Regions from separate parts of the uncultured Spongiibacter sp. genome, predicted to be linked through region 2. Evidence: predicted binding sites of a transcription regulator. Region 2 holds the regulator's gene; the other holds the start of a gene.
What was found. The regulator sigma-54, encoded in region 2, starts transcription at its own class of promoters, with help from an activator protein. The targets are predictions, from matches to a motif close to TGGCACANNNNTTGCNNT.
Positions count from the first base shown of each region.

Region 1: the regulator sigma-54 is predicted to act here: its motif matches at 11,669-11,686, upstream of ABNS66_RS05535 (NarK family nitrate/nitrite MFS transporter).

Region 1 is NZ_CAXGPO010000007.1:65,484-81,799, forward strand. Features, by position in the region: gene ABNS66_RS05475 (AsmA family protein) at 1-1,480, opposite strand, end outside; gene sfsA (DNA/RNA nuclease SfsA) at 1,595-2,293, shown strand; gene ABNS66_RS05485 (Rieske (2Fe-2S) protein) at 2,290-2,628, opposite strand; gene ABNS66_RS05490 (patatin-like phospholipase family protein) at 2,625-3,695, opposite strand; gene ABNS66_RS05495 (M15 family metallopeptidase) at 3,760-4,524, shown strand; gene cysE (serine O-acetyltransferase) at 4,521-5,312, shown strand; gene ABNS66_RS05505 (hypothetical protein) at 5,509-5,988, shown strand; gene ABNS66_RS05510 (permease) at 5,985-7,001, opposite strand; gene zntR (Zn(2+)-responsive transcriptional regulator) at 6,998-7,432, opposite strand; gene ppa (inorganic diphosphatase) at 7,593-8,120, opposite strand; gene nirD (nitrite reductase small subunit NirD) at 8,377-8,694, opposite strand; gene nirB (nitrite reductase large subunit NirB) at 8,763-11,312, opposite strand; gene ABNS66_RS05535 (NarK family nitrate/nitrite MFS transporter) at 11,725-13,197, shown strand; gene ABNS66_RS05540 (bifunctional protein-serine/threonine kinase/phosphatase) at 13,254-14,948, shown strand; gene ABNS66_RS05545 (alginate export family protein) at 15,350-16,316, shown strand, end outside.
Region 2 is NZ_CAXGPO010000025.1:6,342-22,657, forward strand. Features, by position in the region: gene rpsI (30S ribosomal protein S9) at 1-11, opposite strand, end outside; gene rplM (50S ribosomal protein L13) at 24-452, opposite strand; gene zapE (cell division protein ZapE) at 570-1,676, opposite strand; gene ABNS66_RS11300 (DUF1043 family protein) at 1,823-2,299, shown strand; gene ABNS66_RS11305 (Nif3-like dinuclear metal center hexameric protein) at 2,306-3,052, opposite strand; gene ABNS66_RS11310 (trypsin-like peptidase domain-containing protein) at 3,201-4,256, shown strand; gene hisC (histidinol-phosphate transaminase) at 4,253-5,314, opposite strand; gene hisD (histidinol dehydrogenase) at 5,307-6,629, opposite strand; gene hisG (ATP phosphoribosyltransferase) at 6,632-7,279, opposite strand; gene murA (UDP-N-acetylglucosamine 1-carboxyvinyltransferase) at 7,343-8,608, opposite strand; gene ABNS66_RS11335 (BolA/IbaG family iron-sulfur metabolism protein) at 8,644-8,871, opposite strand; gene ABNS66_RS11340 (ABC transporter substrate-binding protein) at 8,957-9,631, opposite strand; gene ABNS66_RS11345 (KpsF/GutQ family sugar-phosphate isomerase) at 9,833-10,801, shown strand; gene ABNS66_RS11350 (HAD hydrolase family protein) at 10,815-11,336, shown strand; gene lptC (LPS export ABC transporter periplasmic protein LptC) at 11,337-11,909, shown strand; gene lptA (lipopolysaccharide transport periplasmic protein LptA) at 11,896-12,453, shown strand; gene lptB (LPS export ABC transporter ATP-binding protein) at 12,455-13,180, shown strand; gene ABNS66_RS11370 (RNA polymerase factor sigma-54) at 13,324-14,817, shown strand; gene raiA (ribosome-associated translation inhibitor RaiA) at 14,887-15,174, shown strand; gene ptsN (PTS IIA-like nitrogen regulatory protein PtsN) at 15,204-15,653, shown strand; gene rapZ (RNase adapter RapZ) at 15,656-16,316, shown strand, end outside.

The DNA of each region.
Region 1 (16,316 bases), on a different contig from region 2:
CACTGGCGAACTCCCCGGTTAGTTCCAGCGCGCCGGCTTCTTGCCAGGGCAGCTGTGCCAGTGCCCAAAGGTGTGCGCTTTGTGGCGCTTGCGCGCGGATCTTTAGCGCGTTGCCAGCCTTGCCGTTGAGGTTAACGTCACCTTCTATATCGATGTTTACGCCGCGCTCGCTTAGTGCCAGTTCTAAGCGGGCATCAGCGCCTTCGCTCTGCGGTGCCAGTGGCGTCAGGCGCAATTCCCCCGTTACGTCGTTTAGCTGGCGTTGGCTGGCCGCCTCACTTACCGTGGCAATACTAAAGTCCGCGGACAGCTGCTCGCCCGTTGTGGCGGTGACCTTCAGTGCATCCAGTTGCCAGCCGCTGGCGAGCAGTCGCTCGATCGCGAGTGTTGCTTTCACTTCTGGTTTGCTCAACCACTGCCAGTCCATCGCGGTCTCAGCTGGTTCTGCTGTCGCATCGGCCTGTGTTGACTCCTGCGGGGCGGGCGCGAAAATTTCCTGCAGTGCATCGATATTCAATGCGGGGCTGCTCAGCGTGGCGTCGACCTGCGAAAAATCAGTGGCGATGGTCAGTGTGCCAGACAGGGTGTTGTCGCCAAGGGCCAGGGTGGTGTCGCTGAGCTGGTAGCCATTGTCGATGACTAAGGTTGTGGCCAGGCGGCTTTCGGGAAGCGCAGGTGCTTGCTCCAAACCTGCCATGGTTGCCAGTGCCTCCAGGCGCTGCAAGGCGAGGGATAGGGCTATGCGGCTGCCGGATAGGTCCGGGCTTAGTGATAGACGGCCCTCGCTTTTCAGTTGGGCATCTTCATGTTCGATGGCGAGCTGATAGTCCAGCACACCGGCACTGGGATCAAACAACACGATATCCCCGCTCACCAAAAAATGGTGCTGGGCATAGGCCAGCTCCAATGAGAGGTGACCGTTCGCTGTTTCACTGCGCTCACCTCTTACCTCGGGCAGGTCGATGTGATAGCGCTCGCCGTCGGCGCGCAGAATGTGAATATGGCTGTCGAGCAGGACAATTTCCTGAAAATTAAAATCGCCCGGTAATTGCACGGGAGCAGGGGCGGAGGGCTCAGTATCTGGCGGAGCGGTTTCGCCGTTGCCACGCAGTTTGCTGGTCAGCCAGTTGAGTTCGCCCTCGCGGTTGTGCTCCAGATTAACGGTGAGCCCTTCACTGTGCAGCGACCAGAAGGCGCCGTCGTCAAAGGGGGAGGCGATAAGCTTCAGCGACAAGGAGTCTAGGCGTAACAGTGTCGGTTCGGGCCAGTCGGGATTGCGAAGCTCCAGCCCCTTCAGCTCCAGCCGCAGTGGGCTGCGGTGGGAACTGAGCGACTCGAAGGTGATGTCGAGGCCGGCAAAACGCTGGCCGCCCGTCGAGATTGCGCCCTGCAGAAGCTGTGGCTGAATAACAATGGCGGTGATGCCAATGATGATGAGTAGCAGTAAAACACTGACGCTAAGCAACAATTTTTTTAACATTGTGCGCTGGGCTGCCCCTGATTAACAATCCTAGTGGGTAGTGTGAGAGCTTCAGGATAGATGTGCAACGTCGATCACGTCGCTGAGAAAACAAAATGAAAAGGGTGCCCGTTTATGCAATGGCCGTCTCCTCTGACTCCCGCTGTACTGCTTCGTCGCTATAAGCGATTTCTCGCCGATGTGCGCCTGGAGTGCGGCACCGAGTTGACCGTACACTGCCCCAACACCGGTGCCATGACGGGCTGCGATACGCCCGGTAGTCGCGTGTGGTTGAGTTACAGCGACAACCCCAAGCGTAAGTATGCCTACACCTGGCAGTTGGTAGAGGTAGACGGTAACAAGGTGTGTATCCACTCGGCCTTGGCCAATAAGCTGGTGGCCGAGGCCTTGGATGAACAAGTGATAACAGAGCTTGCTGGGTTTTCAGGCTATCAAACTGAGCAGCGTTTGCCCGACGGCAGTCGCATCGACTTCGTCCTGGAGACAGCAAGTGGCCCCTGTAATGTGGAGGTTAAATCGGTAACCCTGTTAAGCGAGGGCGGAGGCGGTCGTTTTCCCGATGCGGTGAGCACGCGGGCGCGCCGTCACATTCGCGGCTTGCGTGAACACGTTGCCGCGGGCGGGCAAGCGGTGCTGCTTTTTGCGGTGTTGCACGAGGGGATTAACGCGGTGGCAGCTGCGGCGGATATCGACCCTGCCTATGCGCGCGAATTGGCTGAAGCTCAGCGCGATGGCGTGCAACTGCTGGCATATCGCGCGCAGATTGATGAGCAGGGGATGCGCCTGCAATCATCGCTGCCAGTGACGGCTTAGGGCGCCTGCTCGGCGAGTAATTCGTCGAGTAATAGCTCGCCATTTTCTACCCGGCAGCGCAGTGCCTGCAAAGATTGACCCAAGCAGGGACCGGAGACGCATTCACCAGACTCGATAATAAACAGCGCGCCGTGGGTCGCGCATTGGATCAGCGTTTCTTCCACGTCGAGGAATTGGTCTTCCTGCCAGTGCAGCTCAATGCCGAGGTGGGGGCAGCGATTGCGATACAGGTAAACCCCGCCATTACTGCGGACCGCAAACAGTGAGTGACCTTGATAGCTAAGGCCTTTAGAGCCGGGCTCGGGGATCTCGTCAAGGCGGCAAAGTACAGTCACAGTTCCTGGTCTCCGGCGGGGGCGGTCTGGACAAGTCGGTCATCACCTTCGCTATTAAAGGCGTGGCGTATCGCGGGCAGCATGCGATCCACGGCGTCGCGGCCCTCGGCAATGGCCTCGGCGGCATCGCCAAAGTCGAGCAAGCCGATGTGTCCCAGGCGCGGCCACAGCATAATATCCGCCGGTTCGCCGGCCAGGCGAGAGCGGGTAATGCGGTCCTGCATAATATTGATCGAGCTCATCATCACGCTGAGGGTGCCGGGCGCTTCTGGTTTTTTCTCGCTGGGGCTGCGCCAGTTGCTGGCCGCTTCTTTTACGCTGCTGGCAAAGCGGCTGAACGCGGCGGCGAGTTGCGATTCTTCGTCGCCCTCTCCGTCAGTATCCGGGCCGATAGCGGGGTGATCTTCCTCGGCCTCCTCCTCTTCGGCGATCTCCTCTTTGCGCTGCTGCTCGTTGTCGGGCGCGCGGGCGTCTCGCTCAATCTTGCGGCGGCCAACCAAGTCGCTGTTCAGGTCAACGCCAATGGTGATGTCGGCACCGAGGGCGCGGCACACCGACACCGGAACGGGGTTTACCAAGCCGCCGTCCACAAGCCAGGAATCGCGGTGAGCCACCGGCGTTAATACACCGGGCACCGCCATTGATGCACGTACGGCCTCCCACAGCGGGCCGCGCTGCAGCCACACTTCTCGGCCGCGTTGGAGGTCTGTTGCGACGGCGGCAAAGGGCAGCGATAAGTCTTCGATATTGGGGTTGCCGTATTCACTGATGAAGTAGTCGATCAGTCGTGTCGCGTGAGCCACACCGCCTGCGGCTGTCAGGCTAACACTCATGTAGTGGAAAACCTGGGCGCTGCTCAGTGTTTGAATCCAGGCTGAAAAATCGTCCAGATGTTCGGTGAGATAGCAGGCGGCAATCACCGAGCCGATGGAAGTGCCGACAATAATATCGGGCTTGATGCCCAGTTCTCCCAGGCGTTGAATAACGCCAATATGTGCCATGCCTCGGGCAGAGCCACTGCCCAGTGCTAACGCGATTTTTTTGTGGTCGGCGGTGTGAGCTTCCACAGTATTTTTGCTCCTGGTTTCGCCACTGAGTTGATGGCGTTACTATGATGCCATGACTTGAAAGGTGGACACTATCAGAACCCGCTACGACATGGACGATTACCGACTGACAGAAGCGCTCCTGTGTGGGCAAGACGAATCGCTGATGGTGGATGTGCTGGGCTGTCCCGTTCATCCCGCGATTGTTGCGCCCTTCGAAGCGCTGCGATCAGATGCCGCGCGCGCAGGCTTTGAGTTGAAAATTGTCAGCGGGTTCCGCGGCTTTGACCGACAGTTGGCGATCTGGAATGCGAAGGCCAGTGGTCGTCGCCCGCTGCTCGATAGCGACGGTCAGGCCCTGTGTTTTAACGAATTAAGCTGTGAGCAGTTGCTCGACGCTATCTTGCGTTGGTCAGCCCTGCCCGGCGCCTCCCGTCACCATTGGGGCAGCGACATCGACGTGTATGACGCCGCGGCGGTGGCCAGTGATTATGCGGTCCAGCTCAGCCCGCAGGAGGTGAACGACGGCGGTCCCTTTGCTCCGTTGCACGACTGGCTGGACCACCAACTTGCCAACGGTGCCAGTTACGGTTTCTTTCGACCCTATGCTGAAGACCGCGGGGGTATCGCTCCGGAGCGTTGGCATTTAAGCTATGCGCCGCTGTCGGCACGCTGTGAGTCCGCACTCACGCCAGGGCGATTGCGCCAGGTACTCGCCGAGGCCGATATCGAACTTAAAGAGCCGATACTGACGCACTTAGACGAGTTGTATCGTCGCTATGTTGCTGTGCCTAAAGAGGCATACCCTTCAGCGTATGCACCGCTGTTGGCAGTAGGAGAAGAATATTGAATTTAAGCGTCGCGCAGCTGTGGGCCGCTATGCAGGAGGAGGCCAAGGCCTTTGGTCGCAATGAACCCGTACTGGCCAGCTTTTATCACGCCAGTATTCTCAATCACGGTAGCTTTTCTGCCGCATTGAGTTTTCATATTGCCTCGCGCCTGGGCTGCGATTCGGTGCCCGCGATGCTGATACGCGATGTCGCAAGCGAGGCGTATGCCGCTGACCCCGAGGTGCTCGCCGCAGCCGTGGCTGATATTTGCGCCCACTACGATCGCGACCCCGCCTGTGACCACTACGGTATGCCCTTTCTGTACTTTAAAGGCTTTCAGGCGATTCAGGCCCACCGTATCGCCCATTGGCTGTGGCAGCAGGGGCGCGAGTCCTTATCGCTGTTTTTGCAAAATCGCATCGCCACCGTGTTCGATGTTGATATTCACCCGGCCGCGCGCATTGGCCGCGGTATTATGGTCGATCACGCCACCGGCGTCGTGATTGGTGAAACCGCGGTGGTGGGCAATAATGTTTCCATGCTGCACTCCGTGACCCTCGGCGGCTGCGGCAGTGGTCGCGGCCCACGGCACCCACACATTGAAGACGGTGTGTTGATCGCCGCCGGTGCCAAGGTGCTGGGCAATATCACCGTTGGTGAAGGCGCAAAGATCGCCGCGGGTAGTGTGGTGCTCAACCCTGTTGCCGCCCATACCACCGTGGCGGGCGTACCCGCGAAGCCGGTCGGGCGCCTGTCGCGAGAAATCCCCGCCCTGAATATGGATCAGAACATTAACGGCGACAGCTAGCGCCCATGCTCCTTTGAGCCTGAGCCTGAGCCTCAGGCGCGATTTTTGTGCGTCTGTGTCACGGTTTTTGTCGCAGCAGCTTGATAATTTCGTCAGAATGTTTAGATTACAATGTCTGCCAATAGTGACATTGCTGCTGCGGCGGTAGTGACAATGACATAAGAAAACAAAAAAGAAGCATAGATAAGGGGTGCGTGTGAGCGTTAAGTTGCTGGATAACAAAGCTTTTTATGGCTACCGGGTCCGCCGGACAGTGGCGGGTGAGCTCTATCAGGAGTATTTCTCCCTGAAGAAAGACGGTAAGCGCCTAGAGGGACGGGCGCAAAAGGCCATAGAGAAGCAAGCGATGGAACGCGATCAAGAATTAGAAGCGCAGCAAAAGCGCTTTCTGGAGGAAACCAAGGAAGAGCGCTGCTTCAAGCCCGATGGCAGCGTGCGCGGTATCAGCTATCTGTTGAAGACCGAGAAGAGTGGCAATTTGACGCCGATCTTTCAGGTGGGTGTGGCGTCAAAGGTCGAGAAAAAGACCGTGTGCACGAGTTTTTCACTCAATGCTCACGGCAGTGATGAGGCTTGGCATCGCGCGGTGGAAGCCTATGCGAAACATAAAACGATTCACAAAAACTCTAAACTTTATCAGCGCCTGTTAAGCGCCAAGCCCAAGGTGGCGTCTTAAGCGTTAAGCAAGCGGCCAAAGGTCTGTTGGCGCAGCGGTTTAATGGCCGCTACTGCCAGCACGACCAGCGCGGCCACTGCCAACCACTCGGGCAGCATGCTGTGCTGGTGTGCCTGCCCGCCGCTAATCTCCCAGTTAAACAGACTCACCAATTGGTCTAGCAACAGACCCGCAGCGATACTAATGGTGCTTACCGTACCCAGATAGGCAACGAGTGCGCGGCGTCCCAGTTCCTTGTGCACCATTCCCACCGCCGCGATATTGCTGGCCGGGCCCGCGAGCATAAAGACCAGTACCGCGCCAGGTGATACGCCCGCCATTAGCAGTCCTGCGGCGATGGGCGTGGACGCGCTGGCACAGATATACATGGGAATACCTACCAACACCATTACGACCATAGCAAGGGGGCCGCGGCCCCATTCGGCCAGCCAGGCCGCTGGCACAAAGGTCTGCACCGCTGCCGCAAACAGCATGCCCACCAACAGCCAGGGCAGCATGTCCTCTAGCAGTCGCCCGAAGGTGTAGTGAAGGCCCTCTCTCCAGGTGGTTTTCGTCGGCGCGGCAGAGCGCTTTGAGCAACAAGGCGTTGTTGTCTCTTCTTGTATTACGGGTTTGCTATCGTTCCAGCCCGTTAACAAGCCCGCGGCAATGGCATTGACGATGGCCACGATGGGCCGCGCGATGGTCATCACCGGCCCCAGTAGGCCGTAGCTCAGGGCAATGGAGTCGACACCGGTCTCGGGTGTGGAAATCAAAAACGATACTGTTGCGCCCTTCGACGCGCCGGCGCGTCGCAGTCCCATCGCCACCGGCAGAACGCCGCACGAGCACAGGGGCATGGGGGCGCCAAATAGCGCCGCTTTGATCACCGAGCCAATACCGGGTTTGCCCAGCTGCCGTTCCAGCAGGGCATTGGGAATCCAGGCTTTCATCAAGCCGGCAAGCACCAGACCCATAACGAGTAGGGGAGCGGCGTCCAAACTGAGTAGGTAGAGGTTGTTGAGGAAATTCATGCGTGCTGCTCCTGCTGGGCACTGAGTTCGTCATCGAGCGCTTGCAGGATACTGCAGTGATTGGCGGGAACATCGCCACCGCAGCAGGCCTCGACCACCCGGCTCAGGGCGTCGCGGATGCTTTTCAGCTCACTCAGTTTTCGTTCAACCTGGGCGAGCTTCTCTTGGGCAATGCCCTTCACTTCGCCACAGGACTTGGCTTCCGGGTCGACGCGAATGGCCAGTAATTCGCGAATATCGTCGAGGCTGAAGCCCATGCTCTTGGCGCGCAGGATAAACTCTAGCTGCTTAATAGAGGCGGTGTTGTAAAAACGATAGCCATTGGCGCTGCGCCCGGTGGCGGCCAGTAAGCCCTCGCGCTCGTAAAAGCGCAGCGTTTCCACTGTACAGTCGAGCTTTTTCGCGAGTTCTCCAATCCTTAGTTGAGCCATGGTGATTCCCCTGATTCCGTTGCTACTGAGATCAGAATAGAGCTTGTAGATTACTACAGGGTCAAGGCTTGGCAGTAGGTTTGTTAAGAATGGCGATAAGCCGGGCACAAAAAAGCCCGGGCTCTTTTCAGAGACCGGGCTTTTTTTTAGGCGGCGCTACTTAGCCTTTGTAAGCAGCAGCGGCTTTTTCAACTTCGGCCAGGGCTTCTTTGCTGCCTGCCCAACCGTCAACCTTCACCCACTTGCCTTTTTCGAGGTCTTTGTAGTTCTCGAAGAAGTGCTCGATCTGCTGGATAAGCAGCTCGGGCAGGTCAGAGGGCTCTTTTACGTCTTTGTAGAGCACGCTCAGTTTGTCGTGGGGAACGGCCAGCAGTTTGGCGTCTTTGCCCGCTTCGTCGCTCATGTTCAGAATGCCGATGGGACGGGCACGAATCACTGAGCCGGGAACAACGGGGTAAGGCGTAACAACCAGTACGTCCAGTGGGTCACCGTCTTCAGACAGGGTGTTGGGGATGTAGCCGTAGTTGGCTGGATAGAACATTGGGGTGGCCATGAAACGGTCAACCATCAGCGCATCGTACTCTTTTTCAATCTCGTACTTGATAGGGCTGCTGTTTGCAGGGATTTCGATGGCGACGAAAATATCGTGCGGCAGTTCTTTGCCGGCTGGGATCGAGTTATAGCTCATGAGTCGTTTCCGTTATCAGCTGTGTGCAAGGTGAAAAAATCGCGCTGATTATACCCGCTAGGGCGGGTTAACACTAATTTGATTCACCAGCCTTGCTGGCCGGCTTTTCGCCCGCTTCGGCCTGACTTTGAGGCCACGGGCTAACGGTTGCCAGGGCGCGTAAGCGAATTGCGGCGGGGAAAGGGAGTGGTGAAAGGGCCGACTGCACGGGGAGTTGCAGCCGGCAAGGGGGAGACTAATCCTTGGAAGGTGCGTTTTATAGTTGGACCTGCACCAGGCCGTTCTCGTTGCGCGCGGGGAAGCGACGCACAGAGATACTGTCGTCTTCAAGGCAGTGTCCCGCCTCCAGACTGAAATGCTGTTTGTACAGTGGTGAGGCAACCACTAGGGTGTCGCCGACGCTACCGACAATTCCCCGCGCCAGCACATTGGCGCGACTGAAGGGGCAGTGGTTGTCCAGTGCGAAGATGCGGTCATCGACGCGAAAGACAGCAAGCTGCGTGTCGCCGACTAAGGCGGCGGCGCCAGCATTGGGTAAAATGTCGTCGAGTGTGCAGACGGTGGTCCAGCTCATAGCTAATCTCCATACTTGTGCGAGGTTTCTCGCTACGTTGCTCTGTGTGGCTCCTGTCAGTGAGACCTTCAGGCAACAGCAATTAAGTTGTTGTTGAGTTGTTTTTCTTCTTCGTTGGCGGGCCTGATTTGACCGCGCTCTTCCACGAAAACAATGTCTTTGTCGCCGTCATCGGCATTCACGAAGGATCGGAATTGTTTGAGTTTTTGCTCGTCTTCGATGGTGGTCTTCCACTCGCATTGGTAGCTGTCGACCACGCTTTGCATATCGCGCTCCAGTTCGTCGCAGATACCCAGTGAGTCGTCGATGATGACCTGACGCAGATAGTCCAGACCGCCCTCAAGGTTTTCCATCCACACCGAGGTGCGTTGCAGGCGGTCGGCGGTGCGCACGTAGAACATCAACAGGCGGTCGACGTATTTCACCAGGGTTTCGGTATCGATGTCGGAGGCAAAGAGGTCGGCGTGGCGGGGTTTCATGCCACCGTTGCCGCACACGTAGAGGTTCCAGCCTTTTTCCGTGGCGATCACGCCAACGTCCTTACTCTGCGCTTCGGCGCACTCGCGGGTACAGCCAGACACGGCCATTTTTATCTTGTGGGGTGAACGCAGGCCTTTGTAGCGGTTCTCCAGGTCGATGGCCTGGCCAACGCTGTCTTGCACGCCGTAGCGACACCAGCTGGAGCCCACGCAGGACTTCACCGTGCGCAGCGACTTGCCGTAGGCGTGGCCACTTTCAAAACCGGCATCGATCAGTTCCTTCCATATCGCCGGAAGTTGGTCGAGGGTGGCGCCGAATAAATCCACCCGCTGGCCGCCGGTGATTTTGGTGTACAGCTTGTATTTTTTGGCGATGCTACCCACCGTGATCAAGCCGTCCGGAGTGACCTCACCGCCTGCCATGCGCGGCACAACAGAGAAGGTGCCGTTGTTCTGCATATTCGCCAGGAAGCGGTCATTGGTGTCTTGCAGGCCGGCGTGCTGATTTTCCAGAATGTACTCGTTCCAGCAGGAGGCGAAGATGGATGCTGCCGTCGGTTTACAGATGGCGCAGCCTTTACCGGAACCGTACTTCTCCAATAACTCGTCAAAGGATTTAATACCGCCTACGCGGATTAAGTGGAACAGCTCCTGGCGAGTGTAGGGGAAGTGTTCACAGAGATCGGTATTCACTTCAACACCAAGTTTGGTGAGCTCGGCGTTGACCACCTGGCCTACCAGGGCGGTACAGCCGCCGCAGGTGCTGGCGGCCTTGGTGCAGTTTTTTATATCGCCAACGGTCATTGCGCCGCCCTGCACCGCCGCGCAGATATCGCCCTTGCTGACGTTGTTACAGCTGCAAATTTGCGCGCTGTCGGGGAGGGCATCCACCCCGAGGCCAACGCTCGCACTGCCGTCAATATTGGGGAGAATCATCGCTTCCGGGTGTTCGGGAAGCTCGATGCCATTGAGCGCAAATTGCAGCAAATTGCCGTAGTCGTCGGCATCGCCCACCAATACCGCGCCGAGCAAGTGCTTGCCGCTTTCGCTAACCACTATCTTTTTATAGATCTCGGCTTGTTCATCGATAAAGGTATAGGACTTGGCACCGGGGGTGTTGCCGTGGGCGTCTCCAATCGAGGCAACGTCGACGCCCATTAGCTTGAGCTTGGTGCTCATGTCTGCGCCGGTGAACTGCTTGTCGTCACCGTTGCCAAGGATATGCGCAGCGGCGACGCGGGCCATTTCATTGCCCGGTGCAATCAGGCCAAAGATGCGTTGGTTCCACAGCGCACATTCGCCAATGGCATAGATGGCGGGGTCAGAGGTCTGGCAGTAATTGTTTATGGCGATGCCGCCGCGTTCGCCGATCTTCAGTTCACACTGGCGAGCCAGCGCATCTTGCGGGCGAATACCTGCAGAGAAAACCAGAATGTCGGTTTCCAGTTCTGCGCCGTCAGCGAAGGACAGCTTGTGCACGCAGTGCTCGCCGTCGCCGATGTTTTGCGTGTTTTTCTGGGTGTGCACTTCAACGCCGAGATCTTCGATCTTGCGTCGCAGCAGTGCGCCGCCGCCGTCGTCGACTTGCACCGCCATCAAGCGTGGCGCGAATTCAATGACATGGGTTTTCAGGCCCAGATCTTTAATGGCTTTAGCGGCCTCCAGGCCGAGTAGGCCGCCGCCCACCACGGCGCCTACAGAGGCATTTTTTGCCGCCGCGGTGATCGCTTCAAGGTCTTCGATGGTGCGGTAAACGAAGCAGTTTTCGCGCTCGTGGCCGGGAACAGGGGGAACAAAGGGGTAGGAGCCGGTTGCCAGCACCAGCTGGTCATAGTCGTAGTGGCGCCCTGAATCCGTTGTTGCGGTTTTTGCATCGCGATCAATGGCGACAACTTTTTCACCGCATCTAACGTCGATATTGTTTGTCGCGTAGAAGCCATCGGCAACCATGTTTAGTGCGTCGGCTTGTCGTGTTTCAAACCAGGCCGTCAGGTGTACGCGGTCGTAGGCGGGGCGGGGCTCTTCGCCGATTACGGTGATCTGGTAATCGGTCGCGCAGCCACTTTCGACGATTGACTCTAGGAATTGATGACCAACGGGGCCGTTGCCCACAACAAGCAAGCGCTGTTTATGGCTCATAGTGACGTCCTTTGCTTCTTTCTACCATTGGCAGCACCGGGGAGTGCTGCATTATTAATGTGCCCTGGGGCGTGTAACAGGCATTAAGCAAAAGACGTGCCAGTGAGTTTTGTGTTCATTATGTGTTTGATTTGTAAGGTTTTTATATTTTTGTGGTCGAACTTGGGGCGCATTTTGGTGCTTTGTGGTGTGGCGCGGCTGATTGTTTCTGGGGCGCGCTGCTTCATCGGGGGGCGAAAATTCAGGCCGCAGGCGTTTGGCGGTGGTGGCTGGCACTTGCCTGGTCGCGTTAAGTTGTCGCTAAGTCATATTTATTGCTAACAATATCAATTGCTTAGTGGGCTGGTGTTGATGTTTGGCACGGCGTTTGCTCAGCAGCAAGCAAATTCCTCGTTGGCTGAATGGAGCTACTATGTCGTCCTCTACATTAAATTTGCTCGATCTCAAGCAGGATAAAATCCGCTTGCTGCATCTGAGCTGGTTTGCCTTCTTCCTGACTTTTGTCGTGTGGTTTAGCCACGCACCGATGCTGGCCTCTATTAAAGAGGCCTTCGATCTTACCGGGCAGCAAGTGAAAGCCCTGATGATTCTCAATGTGGCGCTGACGATTCCCGCCCGGGTGGTGGTTGGTATGCTGGTGGATCGCTACGGTCCGCGCATTATCTACTCGGCACTCCTCGTTAGTGGCGGCGCCATGTGTATCGCGTTTGCGTTTGCCGACAGCTATGAAACCATCGCGCTGCTGCGTTTTTTAATGGGTTTTATTGGCGCGGGCTTTGTGATTGGTATTCGCCTTGTTGGTGAGTGGTTTCCCGCGCGCCAGGTCGGCTTGGCCGAGGGCGTTTACGGTGGCTGGGGTAACTTTGGTTCGGCGGCAGCCGCGATGACCCTGCCAACCCTGGCGCTGATGTTCGGTGGCGACGATGGTTGGCGCTACGCCATTGCCAGCACGGGTGTGATGGCAATGATCTACGGCGTGTTCTTTTACTCACGTGCGCGCAACACGCCCAAGGGGTCTACCTACTTCAAGCCAAAGAAAAGTGGCGGCTTGGTGGTAACCAGCAAGCGCGACTTGGTGTTTTACATTGCCATGTGCATCCCCATGTACTTGGCGCTGGCAGTACTGACCTGGAAGCTGTCGCCGTCGAATCTGGGTATGTTAAATGGCGTTGCCGCAATGTCGCTTTACGGTGTGCTGGTGGTGTTGTTCATCGTGCAAGTGAGCCAGATTCTGCGCGTTAACCACGATGTATTGAACAATGTAGAAATCCCCGCCATGCAGAAATACCCCTTCAAGCAAGTGGCTATTCTGAATGTTGCCTACCTGGTTACCTTTGGCTCTGAGCTCGCGGTGGTATCGATGTTGCCGCTGTTCTTTATGGAGACCTTTGAACTGACCGCCGTAAAAGCGGGCATGTTGGCCTCCGGCTTTGCATTCATGAACCTGCTTGCTCGTCCCAGTGGCGGCTACCTGTCTGACCGGTTTGGCCGTCGTCGCTCGCTGAGCATTTTGATCTGCGGTTTGGCGGTGGGCTATATGCTGCTCAGTCAGATCACGTCAACGTGGCCGCTGCTGCTGGCGGTATTGGCGACCATGTGTTGCTCCTTCTTCGTACAGGCTGGCGAAGGTGCGGTGTTTGCCATCGTGCCGTTGGTCAAGCGCAGTATGACCGGGCAGATTGCGGGTATGACCGGCGCTTACGGTAATGTGGGTGCAGTTATCTTCCTGACCGTCCTCAGCTTTGTCGATGCTTCCAGCTTCTTTATGGTGATCGCCGCTTGCGCTGCCTTTGTGTTTGTTGCGGTGCAATTTATGGAAGAGCCACAGGGACACATTGCCGAATACAACGACGATGGCAGTGTGGCGCTGATTGAAGTGAGCTAGTCTGCAACCTCAACTCGAAAAGGAGTGGTGTTTTGCACCTGGATGGTGGACTGAAATTGAGCATAGCCCAGCGCAGTAGCGCTGGGCTTAAGCCGTTTAATGAGGACAGTCTCGGCGCGCGAGTGCCCGAGGGTTCACTGCTGACGATCAAGGGCGCCGTCGCGGCTATTGCCGATGGTGTGTCGGCGGCCGAGGCGGGCAAAGAGGCGGCGGAAAGTTGCATTACCGGCTTTCTGAATGACTACTTTTCAACGCCCGAGTCATGGTCAGTGAAGCGCTCCGCGCAACAGGTATTGAATGCATTGAATCGCTGGCTGTTCGCCCAGGGTCAGGGCTATGCGCAGGCGGAAAAGGGCTATGTGTCCACCCTGAGTGTGGCGGTATTTAAGTCCCAGCTCGCCCACTTGTTCCATGTGGGGGATAGCCGCATATACCGGCTTCGCGACGGCGCGCTGGAGCAGCTAACGCGCGACCACGCTCGGCGAATCTCTCCGGAGCACGCGTATTTGACCCGGGCAATGGGGCTGGACGTCAATCTCGATGTCGACTATCGCTCAGTCGATATCTGCTGTGGGGACCTGTTTTTACTTTCTACCGACGGTATTCACGACGTGCTGCCTGACGAGCAGATTCGCCAGCGCCTTGCCGAGGCGTCCGGTGCGCTGGAGCCCACCTGCGAGCAGTTGATCGACGATGCATTGGCCGCGGGCAGCAAGGATAACCTCAGTTGTCAGCTGCTGCGTGTAGAGGCGCTGCCGCTGGCCGATGCCGACGATGTTTATCAGCAGCTGAGTGCCTTGCCATTCCCGCCGCCGCTGCCGCCGGGTGCCGTGGTCGACGGTTTGCGTATTGAAGAAGAGCTTCACGCCAGCCCGCGCAGCCAGTTGTATCGGGTTGTGGATACTCGCAACCAGCGCCAGTTAGTGATGAAAACACCGTCATTGCTGTACTTGGATGACCCGGCCTACATCGAGCGCTTTGTGCTGGAGAGCTGGATCGCCAAGCGACTGGAGCATCCGGCTGTTGTGTCGGTGGTTGAACCGCCCCAGCGTCCAAGCTGTTTGTACTACCTTGCTGAATATATTCCCGGTCAGTCGCTGGCGCAGTGGATGGCCGCGCGCGACCGATCGGCCGTGAGTGAGGCGGTGGCGGTGCTTAGTCAGTTGGCCAAGGGCCTGCAGGCTATGCATCGGCGCGATACCCTCCACCAAGACATTAAGCCCGACAATGTAATGATGGACGGTGACGGCAGGGTGCGCATTATCGACTTTGGCAGCTGTCATGTGGCTGGCTTAGCTGAGATCGCGGTGCCGTTAGAGCGTGATCATATTCTGGGTACCGCGCAGTATTCAGCGCCGGAGCACGTATTGCGCAAACCGCCGAGTGCGCGGGCTGACCAGTTCTCCCTGGCCGTCGTGGCCTTTGAAATGCTCAGTGGAACCCTGCCCTATGAGGGCAAGTTGGAGCAGTGCCGCAGCGCCGGTGATTACTCGCGCCTGCAGTACGTCTCTGCCAGTGATTACAACCCGCATATTCCGTATTGGATGGATCGCGCGCTAAAGCGTGCGTTGAGTATTAACCCCGACCTGCGGTATCACGACATCGCAGAGTTTATGCACGATCTTCATCACCCCAACCCCAGCTATCAGGTCAGGGAATTTCAGCCCTTGGTTCACCGCAACCCCCTGCGGTTTTGGCAGGGGGTCAGCGCCGTCTTGCTCGTGGCGCTGCTATGGAGCTTGAGCCGATAGCGAAGGGCTTTTGCTGGGCAGCGTGGCGGCATGCAGTATTGTGGTGCGCCAAACCAGTCGTTTGCACACGTTTACAGGCAATATTTTAGGGCGCGGTCGTCTTGTAATGAGGCACCGCTAAAGACGCGTCGTCGTGTTTTGGGGCGGCGCTGGCTTTCGAGGTTTTTTGAGCGAGTTATTTTTCGCTAACGCATTGAAAATTATAAAAATAAATTAATTGTTTTGATCTCTTCGCGGCTGGCATACCGCTTGCTAAATCTTCCTGCGATGGGCGATGTCGCCCAAACCGAATGCCCACAATAATAGGTGTTAGAGATAAACGGCGTTCTCAATTCGGCCTGATGGTCGTGGTGCTGCCGGCCTTGTGTCGGCCGATAAAAAATAGTGTAGGAGAGAACTGCATGAGAGTTATTGCAAACGCCGTACTGCTAGGAGCCGTGGCGGCAACCTTGCCAGCCACCTCATTTGCCGATTCCCTTGCCGACGCGTTGGCAAACGGCAAGGTGTACGGTGACTTTAGGCTGCGTTATGAAGCGGTGAGCCAGGACAATGCCCTGGATGATGCCAGTGCCCTTACCCTGCGTAGCCGGCTGGGATATCAGACCGCCGCCTATCAGGGTTTTTCCGCGCAACTGGAGTTTGAGGATAGCCGCATCGTCGCGGGAGAGGGCGAGTTCAGTGCGCCGCCAGCCGGGTATAAAGCCGGGCAGCACTCGGTGATTGCCGACCCGGAAACAACCGAGCTGGATCAGGCCTTTCTGCGCTACCAGCACGGTGGGCTAACGGCCAAATTAGGACGACAGGTTATCACCTACGATGGCCATCGATTTGTCGGGCACGTGGGTTGGCGTCAGGATCGCCAGACCTTTGATGGCATCTCACTCAACTATCAAGCCAACGATGCATTGTCGCTGAGCTACGCCTACCTGGGGCAGCGCAATGGCATCTTTGCCGAACAGGCGGATAAACAGGCTAAAGATCACCTGTTAAACCTGCGTTTCAACAGTGCGGTGGGCGCGGTGACGGCCTATTCCTATTTGTTGGAACTGAATGAGGCGGGCGAAGACCGTCTCGATACCAGTGGTGTGAGCGTGAAGGGGGCGAAGCCCCTGGCTGAGGCAAAGCTGCTATACCACGCTGAGTTCGCTCGCCAGCGGGCCGACACGCCGCTGCTCGATGCCGATGCGGAGTATATGCTGCTTGAAGCCGGGGTCGCCGCCGCGGGTTTAACCGCGAAAGTTGGCTACGAGGTGCTGGGCAGTGACGACGGCAGCTACGGCTTTGCCACGCCCCTAGCGACGCTACATAAATTCAACGGCTGGGCCGATATTTTTCTCAAAACACCGGCCGGCGGTTTAGTTGACCGTT
Region 2 (16,316 bases):
GTGGCTGACATAGTACGCTTCCGTTAAATATTCAGTTCGATGGGCTGTTGGGCAGTGTGAGGATGCTCAGCGCCAGCATAAACTTTCAGTTTCTTGAACATAGCTCGACCCAGGGGGTTTTTAGGCAGCATGCCTTTAACCGCACCCTGAATAACTCGCTCGGGGGCTTTATCGATCAGCTTTTCGAAGCTGATTGACTTCAAACCACCGGGGTAGCCAGTGTGATGATGGTAAATCTTGTCTGTCGTTTTCTTGCCAGTTACGCGAACTTTCTCCGCGTTGACAACAACAATGTAGTCGCCGGTATCGACATGAGGCGTGTACTCAGGCTTATGCTTACCGCGCAAGCGATGCGCAATCTCACTGGCCAGACGACCCAATGTTTTGTCGGCGGCGTCAACCACGAACCAGTCGCGAGTGACATCGTTGGGTTTTGCACTAAAGGTTTTCATGAATCTCGCCTATGGGGACCGTACCGAACAAAGAGCGCGAATACTACATAAGCGCCAAATGATTTTCAAGCTAAAAACACAGCTTTCTTAAACAAACACCGCGAGAGCAAGCCGCCACTATGGGCGGTGCTCTCGCGCCAGATATTCCTTGGACTGCATTTCGAGCAAACGGCTCTGGGTACGCTCAAATTCAAAATCTAATCGTCCGCCAGCATACAGCGACGCCAACGGTGCGGCTGCAGACAATACCAGTTTTACATTGCGGTCGTAAAACTCATCGACCAAATTTATAAAACGTCGCGCCTGGTCATCTCTTCCGGCGCCCAGTATTGGCACATTGCCAATCACCACGGCGTGGAAGATTCTCGCCAGCTCGATATAGTCGTACTGACTTCTGGGGCCATCACACAGCTCATCGAATTCAAACCACGCCACGTCGTCAGCCACTTGCTTGGCGACAATATTTCGCCCCTCTATATCCAGCGCAACATTCGCCTCGGGTGCCTCGGGCGCCAAACTGGTGAAGCTACGCTGCAAGCTGGCCTCCGCCTGGTCGTCCAGGGGGCTGTGGTACAACTCTGCCTGCTCGAGGGCCCGCAGACGGTAGTCCACCCCACCATCGACATTCACGACCTCAACATTTTCTTGAATCAAGGCGATAGCCGGCAGAAAGCGCGCCCGTTGCAAGCCATCTTTGTACAATTGGTCGGGAACAATATTTGAGGTGGCAACCAGCACCACGCCGCGCTCAAACAAGCGTTCGAACAAGCCTGCGAGAATCATGGCATCGGTGATATCGGAGACAAAAAACTCGTCAAAGCAGATGACCCTCGCCTCATCCGCTATGCGGTCTGCCACCATAACAAGGGGGTTTTTCTCCCCGGCAAGGTCCTTTAGCTCGCGATGAACGCGCTGCATAAATCGATGAAAGTGCGCACGCAGCTTATCGTCAAACGGCAGAGTGTCGTAAAACGTGTCCATTAAATACGTTTTGCCGCGCCCCACTCCACCCCAAAAATAGAGCCCTTTAATGGAGGCAACCGGCGGCGCTTTGCGAAACCTGGCAAATACTCCCGCCAAACCGCGCCCCTGAGTTGTCGGCGGTGCAGCAATCAGCTCCTCGTACAAACGCTGCAAACATGCAACAGCATGCGCCTGAGCTTGGTCATGGGAAAACCCGCCCGACTCAATATCTCTCTGATAGCGCTGTAGAGGTGAAGACATACTGCTCTCCCTAGTTTTGACGGCGGCAACTTTACCCAGCGCAATGCCAATTGGCAATTTTTCGCTTCAGCTGGCTGCCCCAATCATCCGAGCCAGTTATACTGTGGCGAAACACGGCAACATGTCGTGAGCAAGGAGGAAACACTGTGTACGAATTGAGCACCCTGATCGCCGTAGCCATTATCTGCCTGCTGATAGGCAGTGCCGCAGGCTACTTTATGCTCAGCCGCATCAGGCCAGAACAGCAGAGTCGCGCTGCCTTGGAAAAGCAGTTTAATGACATGCAAAAGCAGCAACAGGACTACCAGCAAGAAGTCAGCGGCCACTTTGACCGCACCGCAGAGCTACTCAACGACCTTGCTGAAAGCTACCGCAATGTTCACAACCACATCGCCAGTGGCGCACGCGACCTGCACAGCACGGGCATCAGTCCCCTGCAAACCCTTCCCGAGGGCCGCCCCGTACTCGAGGGCAACCCCGCTGCCGGCAAACCTTCTCAGCAGCCACTGGACTATGCGCCGCGCCAACCGGGCAGCAAGGGCGCCCTCCATGAAGAGTTTGGCCTGGACAAGGACTCAGAATCCGAACAGGAACCTAAACCGCCGGTGGCGCCCCACGCCTAACCCCGCTTACGCTGGGTTATCAACATCGATAAACTGATGCTCGATTCCCAGCGTCTCCGCTAGCTTGGCGCCAAGCGCGCGCACGCCGTAGCGCTCGGTGGCGTGGTGGCCCGCCGCAATGTAGTGCAGCCCCTGCTCCCTTGCGCTGTGAATGGTCGGCTCCGATACCTCGCCACTCAGGTAGGCATCTACCCCCAACTCTGCCGCACGATCGATATACGATTGCGCCGCGCCGGTACACCAGGCAATTCGGTGAATGGGGTGCTCCCCCACCTCCTCCAGCAGTGGCTCTCTCCCCAAAACGCTGGCCACTTTGGCAGCAAAGTCGCGCGCGGCCATCGGCTCACTCAAACGCCCCACATTGCCGACCGGCCTGGCCGAACCATCCAACCCCGCCTCCACCACAAACCCCAGCTCTTTTGCCAACTGAGCGTTATTACCCAGCACCGGGTGGGCATCCAAAGGCAGGTGGTAGGCAACAAGGCTAACGCCGCTCTCTAACAGACGCTGGAGGCGCCGGCGCTTCATACCTTTGACGCAGGGGTCCTCTCCGCGCCAAAAAAAACCGTGGTGAACCAGCAGGACATCAGCGCCTGCGTCCACAGCAGCATCAATCATCGCCTGACTGGCCGTCACGCCACTAACGATACGCCGCACCTCAGCCCGCCCTTCTACTTGCAGGCCGTTCGGGCAGTAGTCCGTAAATGCCTCAGGCTCCATGATAGCGTTCGCCTCCGCCACCAACTCTTGCAAACTCGTCTCCTGCAAACTCGTCGCCACATTTCCCCCTTGTTAATTCGGAATCGTTCACATTCGTGATAGGCTATCACGCCCCGCCGGACGCCAGAACCACAGCCTGCTCCCGGCTAACGATTATGCTGCTGAAAATTGAGGCGCTGCGGTGAAACTGCACTTTCTGAAAACGCTTTTCTGGCCGAGTATCTGCGGATTGCTGCTCGGGCTCTTCATCCTCTCTTACCAGCCAGGCGGCGCAGCACCGGGCGATTTCTCAGCAGCCGTGGAGAAGGCAGCACCTGCGGTCGTTAACATCTACACCACCAAAGTGGTACAGCAGCGCCACCCTCTCGCCAACGACCCCTTGTTCAAGCACTTCTTTAATCGCAGTGGCAGGGCACGGCAACACTTGGAGCGCAGCCTTGGCTCGGCGGTTATCGTCGACAAGCGCGGCTATCTGCTCACTAACTTTCACGTTATTAAAGATGCCGACGAAATTTTGGTGATGCTGCAAGACGGCCGCCAAGCGCTGGCCAGCGTGATCGGCAGTGATTCCGACACCGATCTGGCGGTACTCAAGATCGACCTGGAAAACCTAACCGCGATCCAAGCCGGACAGCCAGAGCAGGCGCGGGTTGGCAATATTGTGCTGGCCATCGGCAACCCCTACGGCTTTGGCCAAACCGTAACCCAGGGGATCATCAGCGCAACGGGACGCTATGGACTGGGTTTGAGCCAGTTCGAAAACTTTATTCAAACCGACGCCGCGATCAACCCCGGCAACTCCGGCGGTGCATTGATCGACCGCGACGGCAAGCTCCTGGGCATTAACACGGCGATCTATACCCAGAGTGGCGGCTCCACAGGTATTGGCCTTGCGATACCCACCGACCTTGCGCTGCGCACGATGAACGACCTCATCCGCTACGGACGGCCGGTACGCGGCTGGCTGGGGATTGAAGTTCAGCCTCTGGGCACAGGCACCAATGGCGTGGTTATCACAGGCCTGGCCAGGAATGGTCCAGCGGCCACCGCGGGTCTTCAACTGGGTGATATTTTAACGGAGATCAACGGCGAGAAAGTTGGCGACGGCCACGCCGGGATGAGACTCATCACCGACACCCGCCCTGGCGAAACCGTTCGACTAGGCCTGCTGCGCAGCAACAAACCATTCTCGGTAACCACTAAAGTTACGATGCGCCCTGAGCAACAGGGCGGCTAGCGGGGAAAGCGAGCGTCGAAAGACGCCAACAACTGAGCATGCTGCTCGGCAGTGCCCACGGTAATACGCAGATAATTATCGATACGCGGCTGCTTGAAGTGCCGCACAATCACCCCATCCTCTCGCAGGGCCGCGGCAATATCCGCGGCTGCCAGCGTCCGGTGGCGCGTGAACAAAAAATTCGCCGCAGAGGGCAGCGACTCAAACCCACGCTGGCTGAGCTCAGCGCGCAAGCGCTCACGTTCGGCAATCACCGCATCACAGCACTGCGCAAAGTACTCGCGATCGTTAATCGCCGCTTCCGCCCCCGCTAATGCCAAACGGTCCAATGGATAGGAATTGAAGCTGTTTTTTATCCTATCCAAAGCGTCAATCAGCTCTGCTGAACCAATCGCCAAACCCACTCGCAGGCCCGCCAAGGAGCGCGACTTGGAGAAGGTTTGCGTTACCAGCAAATTGGGATATTCATTCACCAAGCCGACCGCCGACTCGCCACCAAAGTCGATATACGCCTCATCAACAACCACAACGGTTTCGTTGTTCACCGCCAGCAAACGACGAATTTCATCCAAGGGCAGCAAGCGTCCAGTGGGGGCATTGGGGTTAGGGAAAATAATGCCACCATTGATGCCGGTGTAGTCACTGACATCTATCGCAAAATCGTCCGTTAACGGGATGCGCTCAAAAGGAATGTTATACAGCTGGCAATACACGGGGTAAAAGCTATAGCTGATATCGGGAAAGAGCAGCGGGCGGCCGTGTTGGAATAGACCATTAAAAATATGAGCCAGCACCTCGTCGGAGCCATTCCCCACGAACACCTGATTGGCTTCAACGCCATAATAATCAGCAATCGCTGCCCGCAAGCTGTCCGCATTTGGGTCCGGGTACAACCGCAAATCATCGCCCAGTGCCGCTTGCATTGCCTCGATAGCCTTAGGCGACGGTGGGAAGGGATTCTCGTTGGTATTGAGCTTCGTCAACTTGCTCAACTTGGGCTGCTCGCCCGGCACGTATGGCTCGAGCTCTTTGACGCGAGGGCTCCAAAACCTACTCATCGCCACCCCCATCCCGGAGTCGATACTCGGCACTTCGCGCGTGTGCCGTCAGCGATTCACCACGCGCCAACACCGACGCGGTTTCAGCGAGCACAGCAGCACCGGCGGGAGAGCAGTTAATCACCGAGGAGCGTTTTTGGAAGTCATACACGCCAAGCGGCGATGAAAAACGCGCGGTGCCTGACGTCGGCAGCACGTGATTAGGTCCTGCACAGTAATCCCCCAAGGCTTCCGGGGTGTGCCTGCCGAGAAAGATCGCTCCTGCATGACGGATCTGCGGCAAATATTGCTCGGGCTCGTCAACGGATAGCTCTAAGTGCTCCGGCGCAATGCGGTTCACCAGCTCGATAGCTTCCGACATATCCGCCACAGCGATCAGCGCGCCGCGCTCACTCAGCGAACGCCGGATCATATCCTCGCGCTCCATTGTCGGTAAAAGCCGGTCGATGCTTGCCGCCACTTGATCCAGATATTCCGTGCTGGGCGATATCAATAATGATTGCGCGTCTTCGTCGTGCTCGGCCTGCGAGAACAAATCCATGGCGATCCAGTTGGGATCGGTTTTGCCATCACAAACGACCAGTATCTCGGAGGGGCCCGCGATCATGTCCAAACCCACGCTACCAAAAACTTGCCGCTTTGCCGTGGCGACATAGATATTGCCAGGCCCGACGATCTTATCCACCTTGGGAATGGTTTCGGTACCATAGGCAAGTGCCGCAATCGCCTGCGCGCCACCTATCGCAAACAACCGATCCACCCCGGCAATGGCGGCAGCGGCCAAGACCATATCATTCACCTGACCACCCGGCGTGGGGGACACGGCAACCAACTCAGCCACCCCAGCCACTTTGGCTGGAATTGCATTCATTAATACTGACGAAGGATAGGTTGCCTTGCCACCCGGCACATACAAACCCACGCGATCCATAGGCCGCACTTGCTGGCCAAGCACCGTTCCATCAGCCTCTTGATATTGCCACGACTCCTGACGCTGATGCTCATGGTACAAACGAATTCGCTCCGCCGCCCGCTCCAGAGCCTGCCGCTGCTGCGCATCAATACGCTGCAATGCCGCGTGCAACTGCTGCTGGCTGAACTCCAGCTCGGCAACTGACGCCGCTTCCACGTTATCGAAACGGCGCGTGTAGTCCAGCAGCGCCGAGTCGCCGTGCTCACGTATATCGCCCAGCACACCGGCGACCGTACTCACCACGCCCGCATCCGACACAGAGTCCCAGGCGAGCAAAGCATCGAGCCGGGCATCAAAGTCCGGCGCGCTGCGGCTCATTCTGTTGATCACTGCCTTGCTCATTTTCAGGCCTCCGCGGCTCGTGCGCTAACTGCCTTTTCCAAATCGTTGATAATGCCCTGAATGACCGCGTGCTTGCGCTTCATTGCCGCCCGGTTCACCACTAACCGCGAACTCACTGGGGAGATCAGTTCCAGGGGCTCCATACCGTTCGCTCGCAAGGTATTACCGGTATCAACGATATCGACGATTAGATCGGCAAGATCCATCAGCGGCGCCAGCTCCATGGCACCGTAAAGCTTGATCAATTCCACTTGAATACCGCGCTCGGCAAAGTGGCGGCGGGCAACGTTTACAAACTTTGTCGCAACGCGCACGCGCCCTTGAGGCAGCGGCTCGCCCACCCGCCCAGCGGTCATTAGCTTGCACCGCGCGATGTTCAGATCCAGAGGCTCATACATGTCCTCAGCCCCTAACTCGAGCAGCATATCTTTACCGGCAATGCCGATATCAGCCGAGCCCAGCTTTACGTATGTGGGTACGTCCGTACCTCGAATCACGATCAATTGAATATGGGGATGATTTGTCGCGAAGATCAACTTTCTGCTACTGGAAATATCCTCCAGCGGTTCAATACCCGCCTCCGCCAAAAGAGGCAGCGTCTCTTTGAGAATACGCCCCTTCGTTAGCGCTATGGTAATTGGCTGATCCACGCTTACAACTCCCGAATTAGGCTTTACCGCCAATACTTGCGGCAATGGCCAGACTAATATTTTTTAACTGCTGACCCGGCGAATGTCGGCGCCGAGCGACAAGAACTTTTCTTCAATACACTCGTAGCCGCGGTCAATATGGTAGATGCGGTCCACGAGTGTCTCACCGTCAGCCACTAAACCAGCAATCACCAGACTCGCCGACGCGCGCAAGTCGCTGGCCATTACCGGCGCACCTTTCAGGCGTTCAGTTCCGGTAATCAACGCGGTATTGCCATCGACGCTAATGTTCGCACCCATACGATTCATTTCGTGGGTTTGAATCAAGCGGTTTTCAAAGATGGTTTCGCTCACTTTGGCAACGCCCTCAGCTACCGCATTCATCGCCGTGAACTGCGCTTGCATATCTGTGGGGAATCCCGGGTATGGCACCGTCTTGAAACTCACGGCCTTGGGACGTCGGCCTTCCATATCCAGGCTAATCCAGTCTTCGCCATGCTCAATTTTCGCGCCGGCTTCTTCAAGCTTAACCAACACAGCATCTAGCGTGTTGGGATCGATATCCCGCAGTTTAATATTGCCGCGCGTTGCTGCAGCGGCAACTAAGTAGGTTCCCGCCTCTATGCGGTCTGGCATCACCGAATAACTGCAGCCACCTAACTTTTCTACACCATCAATGGTGATGGTTGCACTACCATGGCCGGAAATCTTGGCTCCCATAGCGATTAAGCAATTCGCCAAGTCAATAATCTCTGGCTCTCGCGCCGCATTTTCCAGAACTGTTCGCCCCTCGGCCAAACACGCCGCCATAAGAACATTCTCGGTGCCGCCGACGGTGACCATATCAAACAAAATATGGGCGCCCTTCAACCGCCCGTTGGGACAGGTTGCGGTAATGTAGCCTTCATCGACGTCGATCTGCGCGCCCATGGCCTCCAGGCCACGCAAATGCTGATCAACAGGACGGCTGCCGATCGCACAGCCGCCGGGGAAAGACACTCTGGCGCGCCCAAAATGGGCCAAAAGCGGACCAAGCACTAGGATCGACGCCCGCATGGTTTTCACCAATTCGTAGGGCGCGGTGGTCTGCTTCGTTGTGGCACCGTTGATTTCAACGCAGAGTTTCTCGTCAACCAACAGCTCAGTACCCATGCTACGCAGCAGGGCGATCATGGTAGTAATATCGTGAAGATGGGGCAGGTTACTGACTCTTACCGGCTCACTGGATAGCAGAGTCGCCGCCAGTATCGGCAGGGCCGCATTTTTTGAACCTGAAACGCGTATCTCTCCGCTGAGCGGACCACCGCCGCGGATTAACAATTTATCCATGAGAGCTCCTGCGCCGCCAACTACCTATTTGCCCATCAGGCTTCGGCAGGGGTCAGCGCCTTAATATTAATAGCGTGGAGAGAACCGTCTTTAATCCAGTCGTTCACGGCGGCATATACCAGCTGCTGACGCTTCACCGGGCGAAGACCGGCAAAGGCATCGCTGATCACTTGCACATCGTAATGATTACCTTCCCCACTCACTTCAAAAACACCATCTGCGAAGTGTTCGCGGAGTCGCGCCAGGATCTGTTCTGCTTGCATGCCTAAGGTATTCCGTAAATACAAAAATTAGGCGACGAATTGTACGCAATTGCGGCGGTCTTGGCGAGAAGACCGCCGCAGGTCTTCACTTGGCGGCCTGCTCCATCACCTCTCTCGGAGCAACCGTCCAGTTGTCGATCACTTTATCAATGTCGCCATCATAGGTCGCCACTGCGGTAGTGAACTGGTTTTGGTAGATCAACCCCAAATTCAGCCCCTCGATAATCACGTTGCGCAGCATCCAGTTACCGTCGCGCCCACGGCGAAGGGTATAAACAACTTCATAGGGCTCAGCGCGCTCGCCGTAGATGTGCTGGCGCACGCCGACGCTACCGGACAAATCCGCATCAGCAGGCAGCGGAAGTACTTCTATTTTGTTGCCATTGAAACCAAGCAGACCCTTTGCGTAGGTGTTGATCAAACCGTCTTTGAAGTTCTTGGTAAAGCGAATCACATTGTCGCGAAATTGCTCCCGCTCCTCTTTGGTGCGCAAGCTCTGGTAATACGCACGACTGCCGTATTTGCCCATTACCCCGCGAGCAAAGCTCTGGAAATCCACAACCTCATCCATAATTCGACGCACTTCGTCGTTAAAGCGTTGCGGATCTTCGGCAACGTACTCGCGCGCCTCTTCAATCACTTTCATCAATTCCTGCGTGGTACCCGCCACCACTTCATGAGGCCCGCGCTGTGCGTCAGCCGCCGACACGGCGCCCGCAAATACCACCAAACCCAGCGCCAAAAGCATTTGTTTGAACATTTTTTATCTCCGATAGTTAAGCCACGACCCGCATTACCGCGAATAGCCTGCCCTACACCCTTGCTAAGACAGCAGTTTACGGAATTGGCTCCCCGCACGACGACGAGGTAAACCTGTTAATTTTTCACATTGGAAATTATCATAGCGAAAATTAGCCGCCGCTTAACGGCATTATTGCAATAACGAGGTTTCCTCCCAACGATGGCATCTTCTTATCTCGACACTGCTAAACGCGTTATTCGCATGGAAGGAGACGCCGTCGACGCGCTCGGCGAGCGTATCGATGACAGCTTTAATCGCGCCTGCGAACTTCTTCTAAACTGCAAGGGCAGAGTCGTTGTCACCGGCATGGGTAAATCGGGCCACATCGGCAACAAACTGGCGGCGACCCTGGCCAGTACAGGCACCCCCGCATTTTTTGTACACCCCGGGGAGGCCAGCCACGGCGATATGGGGATGATTACCGCCGGCGACGTGGTGATAGCCCTGTCAAACTCGGGGTCAACTGCAGAACTGGTCACCCTGATCCCGCTGCTTAAGCTGCTGGCCGTACCCGTGATCGCCATGACGGGAAAGCCCAACTCGGAGCTCGCCAGCAGCGCGGATGTCCATCTCGACGTCGGCGTAGAACAAGAGGCCTGCCCACTGAATCTTGCCCCGACATCCAGCACGACCGTAACACTTGTAATGGGCGATGCGCTCGCCATCGCGTTACTGGAGGCCCGCGGCTTCACCGCCGATGATTTTGCCTTCTCTCACCCCGGCGGCGCGCTGGGTCGACGCCTGCTGCTGAAGATCGACAATATTATGCACACCGGGGAAGCCATACCGCACATCAATACTGGCGCCAAGCTCAGCGATGCCCTGCTGGAAATGAGCAGTAAAGCGCTGGGTATGACCACGGTACTCAATGAAGACGGCAGCCTGGCGGGTATTTTCACAGACGGCGACTTGCGGCGCGCGATCGACCGCGGCATTGACATTCACCAAGCGAAAATAGACGACGTGATGACCGCCAACTGCCGCAGCATCAAGCCCGGCACACTGGCCGCAGAAGCACTGCGCATTATGGAAGATAATAAAATCACCGTCTTGGTCGCTCTGGACGATCACGCAAAACCAGTAGGCGTGATCCACACCCACGACCTGCTTAAAGCCGGCGTCGCCTAAAACAGGGAACACCATGCAAACCATTCTCGAAAAAGCAAAAACGGTCACCCTACTGGCAATGGATGTCGACGGCGTACTGACCAATGGCAGCCTCTACTTTGGCAATAGCGGCGAGGAAATGAAAGCGTTCAGCATCCTTGACGGGCTGGGTATTAAACTGCTGCGCGACGCCGGCATCCGCCCCGCCATAATCACCGGCAGAACCTCTGAACTGCTGCTGCGACGCGCGCGAGAACTGAGCATCGAGTTAATCTACCAAGGCAGGGAAGACAAAGGCACGGCACTCGAAGAACTGCGCCAAGACCTCAAGCTAAGCTACGATCAAATCGCCTACGTGGGTGACGATTTACCCGACTTAGCCGCGATTCGAGCAGCGGGCCTGGGCATTACCGTCGCCAATGGTCACCACTTCGTCGCTCGCCATGCCGACTGGCAAACGCGTGCCGCAGGGGGCAGTGGCGCTGTGAGAGAGATCGCCGAGCTTATTTTGATGTCTCAAGGCAAGCTCAACGACGCACTTGAGCAGTTCCTGTAAATGGCTGCGCCGTCATTCAATATCAACGCTGCATCGGTCCTATCGGTACTGGCCGCTATCGCGGGCACCGTGATCTACCTCACGCAATTTAGTGAGAGCGGGAAATTGAGCCTGACTGACAGCTTCGAAGCCATCCCCGATGTTGACTCCCACCTACAGGGCATCGAAGGCTTGAAATATCGCCAAGACGGCAATGTGGCATACCGCTGGCGCGCCGACAGTGCCGAACGCATGATTTCCTCGGGCAACATCCAGCTCAATCAGCCCTTCTACATCGGCAATATCGGCGAGCAGCGGCCGTGGACGGCGCAAGCCATTACCGGCACACTGTCACAAAATGGCCAACAACTGCAGTTGCGTGGCAGTGTTGTTGTTGAAGACTTAATTCGCGAAGCACAAATCCACACAGAGCAACTCAGCATTGACCTGGAGCAAAGCCTGGTAGCAACGGATCAGCCACTGCGACTGCAACTACCCAATGGCGAAACCCAGTCGGAGGGCATGACGGCCGACCTCGTTAACGAGAAAGTCGAGCTGCTCGCGAAGGTAAAAGGACACTATGAACCGCAATAATCTACGCACCTTCGCTATTAGCGCCCTGCTCTGCCTCGCCAGCAGCGTGCACGGCTTGCCCGATGACCGCCGCCAGGCCATCAACCTCAGCTCAGATAAAGCCACCTATGAAAACAATCGCGGCATTTACACGGGCAACGTCAATATGTCGCAGGGCAGCCTGATTATTCGCGCAGACAAGCTGATTATTGTCGAGGCTGACAGAAAAGTAACCAAGGTTATTGCCCATGGCAGCCCCGCCCATTTTGAGCAACAACCCCGCGCCGGGGAAGGCGTCGTGGTCGCCAGTGCCCGACTCATAGAATACAGCCTAAATGCCGAGGAAATCCTGCTGCAAAAAGATGCCACCATCCGACATCAGGGCTCCAAGATCAGTGGCGATCGCATTGTATACAGCGGGCGCAAGCAAATGGTCATTGCCGATGGCGGCAGCCACAAACTCGATGGCAGGGTACAAATGACCCTACAGCCTCAGCAGGGCGTGAGTGATACCGATAGCCCTGCTCCAAGCACCACCCCCGACACCCCGGAGACTCCCCGCTAACATGCCCGTATTGAAAGCCAGCAACCTCGCTAAAGCCTACAAAGGCAGAGAGGTAATCAAAGACGTCTCCCTGAGTATTAACAGCGGTGAAATAGTCGGCTTGTTGGGTCCCAACGGGGCGGGAAAAACAACCTGTTTTTACATGATCGTCGGCATCGTCAACGCCGACCGCGGCCGCATTCAGCTCGACGACAAAGACCTGACACCGCTTTCCATCCAAGGTCGGGCCAAACACGGCGTCGGCTACCTCCCTCAGGAAGCATCCATATTTCGGAAGCTGAGCGTCGCTGACAACATCATGGCGATATTGGAGACCCGCAGCGACCTGAACCGCAAGCAACGCAAAGAAAAGCTCGATGCACTGCTACAAGAATTTCACATTGCCCATATTCGCCAATCGCCGGGTATGGCGCTCTCGGGCGGGGAACGGCGCAGAGTAGAAATTGCACGAGCACTGGCCACCGAGCCCAGTTTTATTCTGCTCGACGAGCCCTTTGCCGGGGTAGACCCCATATCGGTGAACGATATTCAGCAGATTATTCGCCACCTGCAGGCGCGCGGCATCGGCGTCCTAATTACCGACCACAACGTGCGAGAAACCCTCGATATCTGCGAAAAAGCCTACATAGTTGGCGAAGGTCGCATCGTTGCTGAGGGCAATGCCGAGGCCGTGCTCAACAACCAAATCGTGCGGGACATCTACCTCGGCGACACATTTACCCTTTGATCAAAAAATCGGCACAGCAATTGCTTTAAACGCCTATTGCAGCGGTGCGGCTGCGGGACTACACTGACCCTGAAGCATCGTCGTTTATGGCTACATAACGGCATTTAATCCCTCAGGTATGGTTGTAGTAGAAGTCATTGCCTATGAAACAATCGCTCCAGCTAAAAGTCGGTCAGCAGCTGACCATGACGCCCCAGCTGCAACAGGCGATTCGTTTATTACAGCTCTCCACCCTCGACCTTCAACAGGAAATTCAGTCGGCACTGGACTCCAACCCCCTGCTGGAAGTAGAGGAAGACAGCGACAGCCCGGAACCCCAGAGCAGCAACAGCCAGAGCGAAAGTAACGCCAATGAGGCTGACAGCAAAACGACCTCTGCTGAGGAGGCGCCCAGCAACGACGCTGACAGTGAATGGGCCGAGCGCAGCGACATCCCCGAAGATTTGCCGGTAGACAGCCAGTGGGAAGACGTCTACCAAAGCTCCGCACCTAGCTCCTCCACGGCCGGTAGCGCCGACGACGACTACAACAATGACTATCGCCACGGCAGCTCAGAGTCGCTCCAGGACCACCTGCGCTGGCAACTCAACCTCAGCCGGCTTTCAGAACTTGATCGCATCGTCGCTGATGCCATCATCGACGCGATCGATGAAAAAGGGCGGCTCACCGTCAGCCCCGAAGAGCTGGTGGACGCCTTCGACGACGACGATATCGAAATAGAAGAAGTGAATGCCGTCCTTCACCTCATCCAGCAGTTTGACCCCCCAGGTGTTGGCGGCCAGGACCTTCAAGAATGCTTGCTGATTCAACTTCGACAGCTCTCCCCAGACACCCCATACCTGACTGAAGCGCTGCAGATTGTCGAGCAGCATATGCCGCAGCTCGGCAACCGTGATTACAACCAAATCATGCGCCGCTGCCGGCTAAAAGAAGACCAACTGCGCGACACCCTGGCACTCATTCAAACGCTGAACCCCACTCCTGGTGACTGCGTGGGTAACGACGAAACGGAGTATGTGGTACCAGACGTATTCGTCAGCAAAAAAGAAGGCCGCTGGCTGGTTGAGTTAAACCCGGACATCGCCCCGAAAATACAAATTAACAGCCACTACGCATCGCTAGCCAAAGACAGCGGCACCAGCAGCGACAAAGACTATATTCGCGACAACCTCCAGGAAGCGCGCTGGTTCATTAAAAGTCTGCAGAGCCGCAACGAAACACTGATGAAAGTCGCCACCAAGATTGTTGAGTACCAGCGCGGATTCCTGGAGTACGGCGACGAAGCGATGAAACCGCTAGTGCTCCACGATATCGCCGATGCAGTGAGCATGCATGAATCGACGATCTCACGGGTTACCACGCAAAAATATATGCATACCCCGAGAGGCATCTACGAACTCAAATATTTTTTCTCCAGCCACGTCTCGACCGATACCGGAGGAGAATGCTCCTCCACGGCGATTCGTGCACTAATCAAAAAATTAATTGCCGCAGAAAATCCCAAAAAACCGCTAAGCGACAGCAAAATCACCCAACTGTTGGCCGAGCAAGGCATCAAAGTTGCCCGGCGAACCATTGCAAAGTACAGGGAATCACTAGTCATTCCGCCCTCTAACGAACGGAAAAGACTGGTCTAATAAGGCCCCAAAAGGCCCAAACAACGCGCCGGGAGGCGCCGGATGTTCTCAGCGATGAAGGAGCAAGATATGCAAATAACCGTCAGTGGTCACCATGTTGAAGTTACCCCGGCACTTCGCGATTACGTCAACAACAAACTCGCCAAGCTGCAACGGCACTTCGACAATATCACCAATACCGACGTTACCTTGTCAGTAGAAAAGCTGGTTCAAAAAGCTGAAGCCACCGTACATGTGGCTGGCGCCGATCTGTTCGCCACCTGTGAATCAGAGGATATGTACGCGGCCATCGACAGCCTCACCGACAAGCTCGATCGCCAGCTTATTAAACACAAGGAGAAAAACCTGGGCCACTAAAGGCCCGGGGATGTTCCGGAAACGTAAACATGACCCTTGATTCAATACTCAGCCCCGGACGTACCCACTGCGGTACGTCTGTGGGCAGCAAGAAACGCCTACTGGAACAAATTTCTATTTTTGTCAGTGAGGATAATGCGCAATTCAACGCCGACGAACTGTTCAACGAACTGCTCGCCCGCGAGCGACTCGGAAGCACAGGTATCGGGCACGGGGTTGCGATTCCCCACTGTCGCAGCCAGCAGTGCACCGAAATTACCGGCATGCTGCTTAAACTTGCCGAGCCTATCGACTTCGAAGCGATAGACGATCAACCCGTGGACTTAGTGTTTGCGTTGATCGTTCCTGCCGAAGCACACGACGAACACATTAAAGTGTTGGCAAGCTTGGCCAACGCCTTCAACGATGACGCTTTCCGCCAGCAGCTTCGCAGCGCAGACAGCGACAGCAGTCTTTATGAACGTGCGGTAGCGAGCTAGGCGTGAAGCTTATTATTCTCAGCGGCCGCTCAGGTTCGGGCAAAAGCACGGCGCTGCACCAGCTCGAAGACGAAGGTTTCTACGCCATCGACAACCTGCCGGTGTCACTGCTACCCGCACTCGTTACCGAACTCTCTCAAAGCACACTGAAAGTTCATCAGCAGGTTGCTGTCTGTATCGATGCGAGAAACTCACAAACGGAGCTCGCCCGCTTCCAAGAACTGTGCAAACAAGTTCGAAGCCTGGCCAGCTTGCGTATTCTTTTTTTGGATGCCAGCGACGACAAGCTCATTAAGCGTTTTAGCGAGACCCGTCGACGGCATCCACTGAGCACCGACTCCCAGCCGCTTAGCGACGCGATAAAGCAAGAGTCTGCGCTGTTGGAGCCCATTGTCGCCGAGGCATCGCTGACCATAGATAGCAGCGACATGACTGTGCATCAATTGCGCGCCACCATACGTGACCGCGTTCTCGGCGTCGACGCTAGCCGCATGGCACTACAACTAAAGTCCTTCGGCTTTAAGCGCGGCCTACCCATTGATGCCGACCAGGTCTACGATCTGCGCATGCTCCCCAACCCTCACTGGGACGAGGCACTGCGCAGCCTCAGCGGCCGCGACGAGGCCGTTCAGCACTTCCTCGATGCCCAGCCGCAAGTCCAAC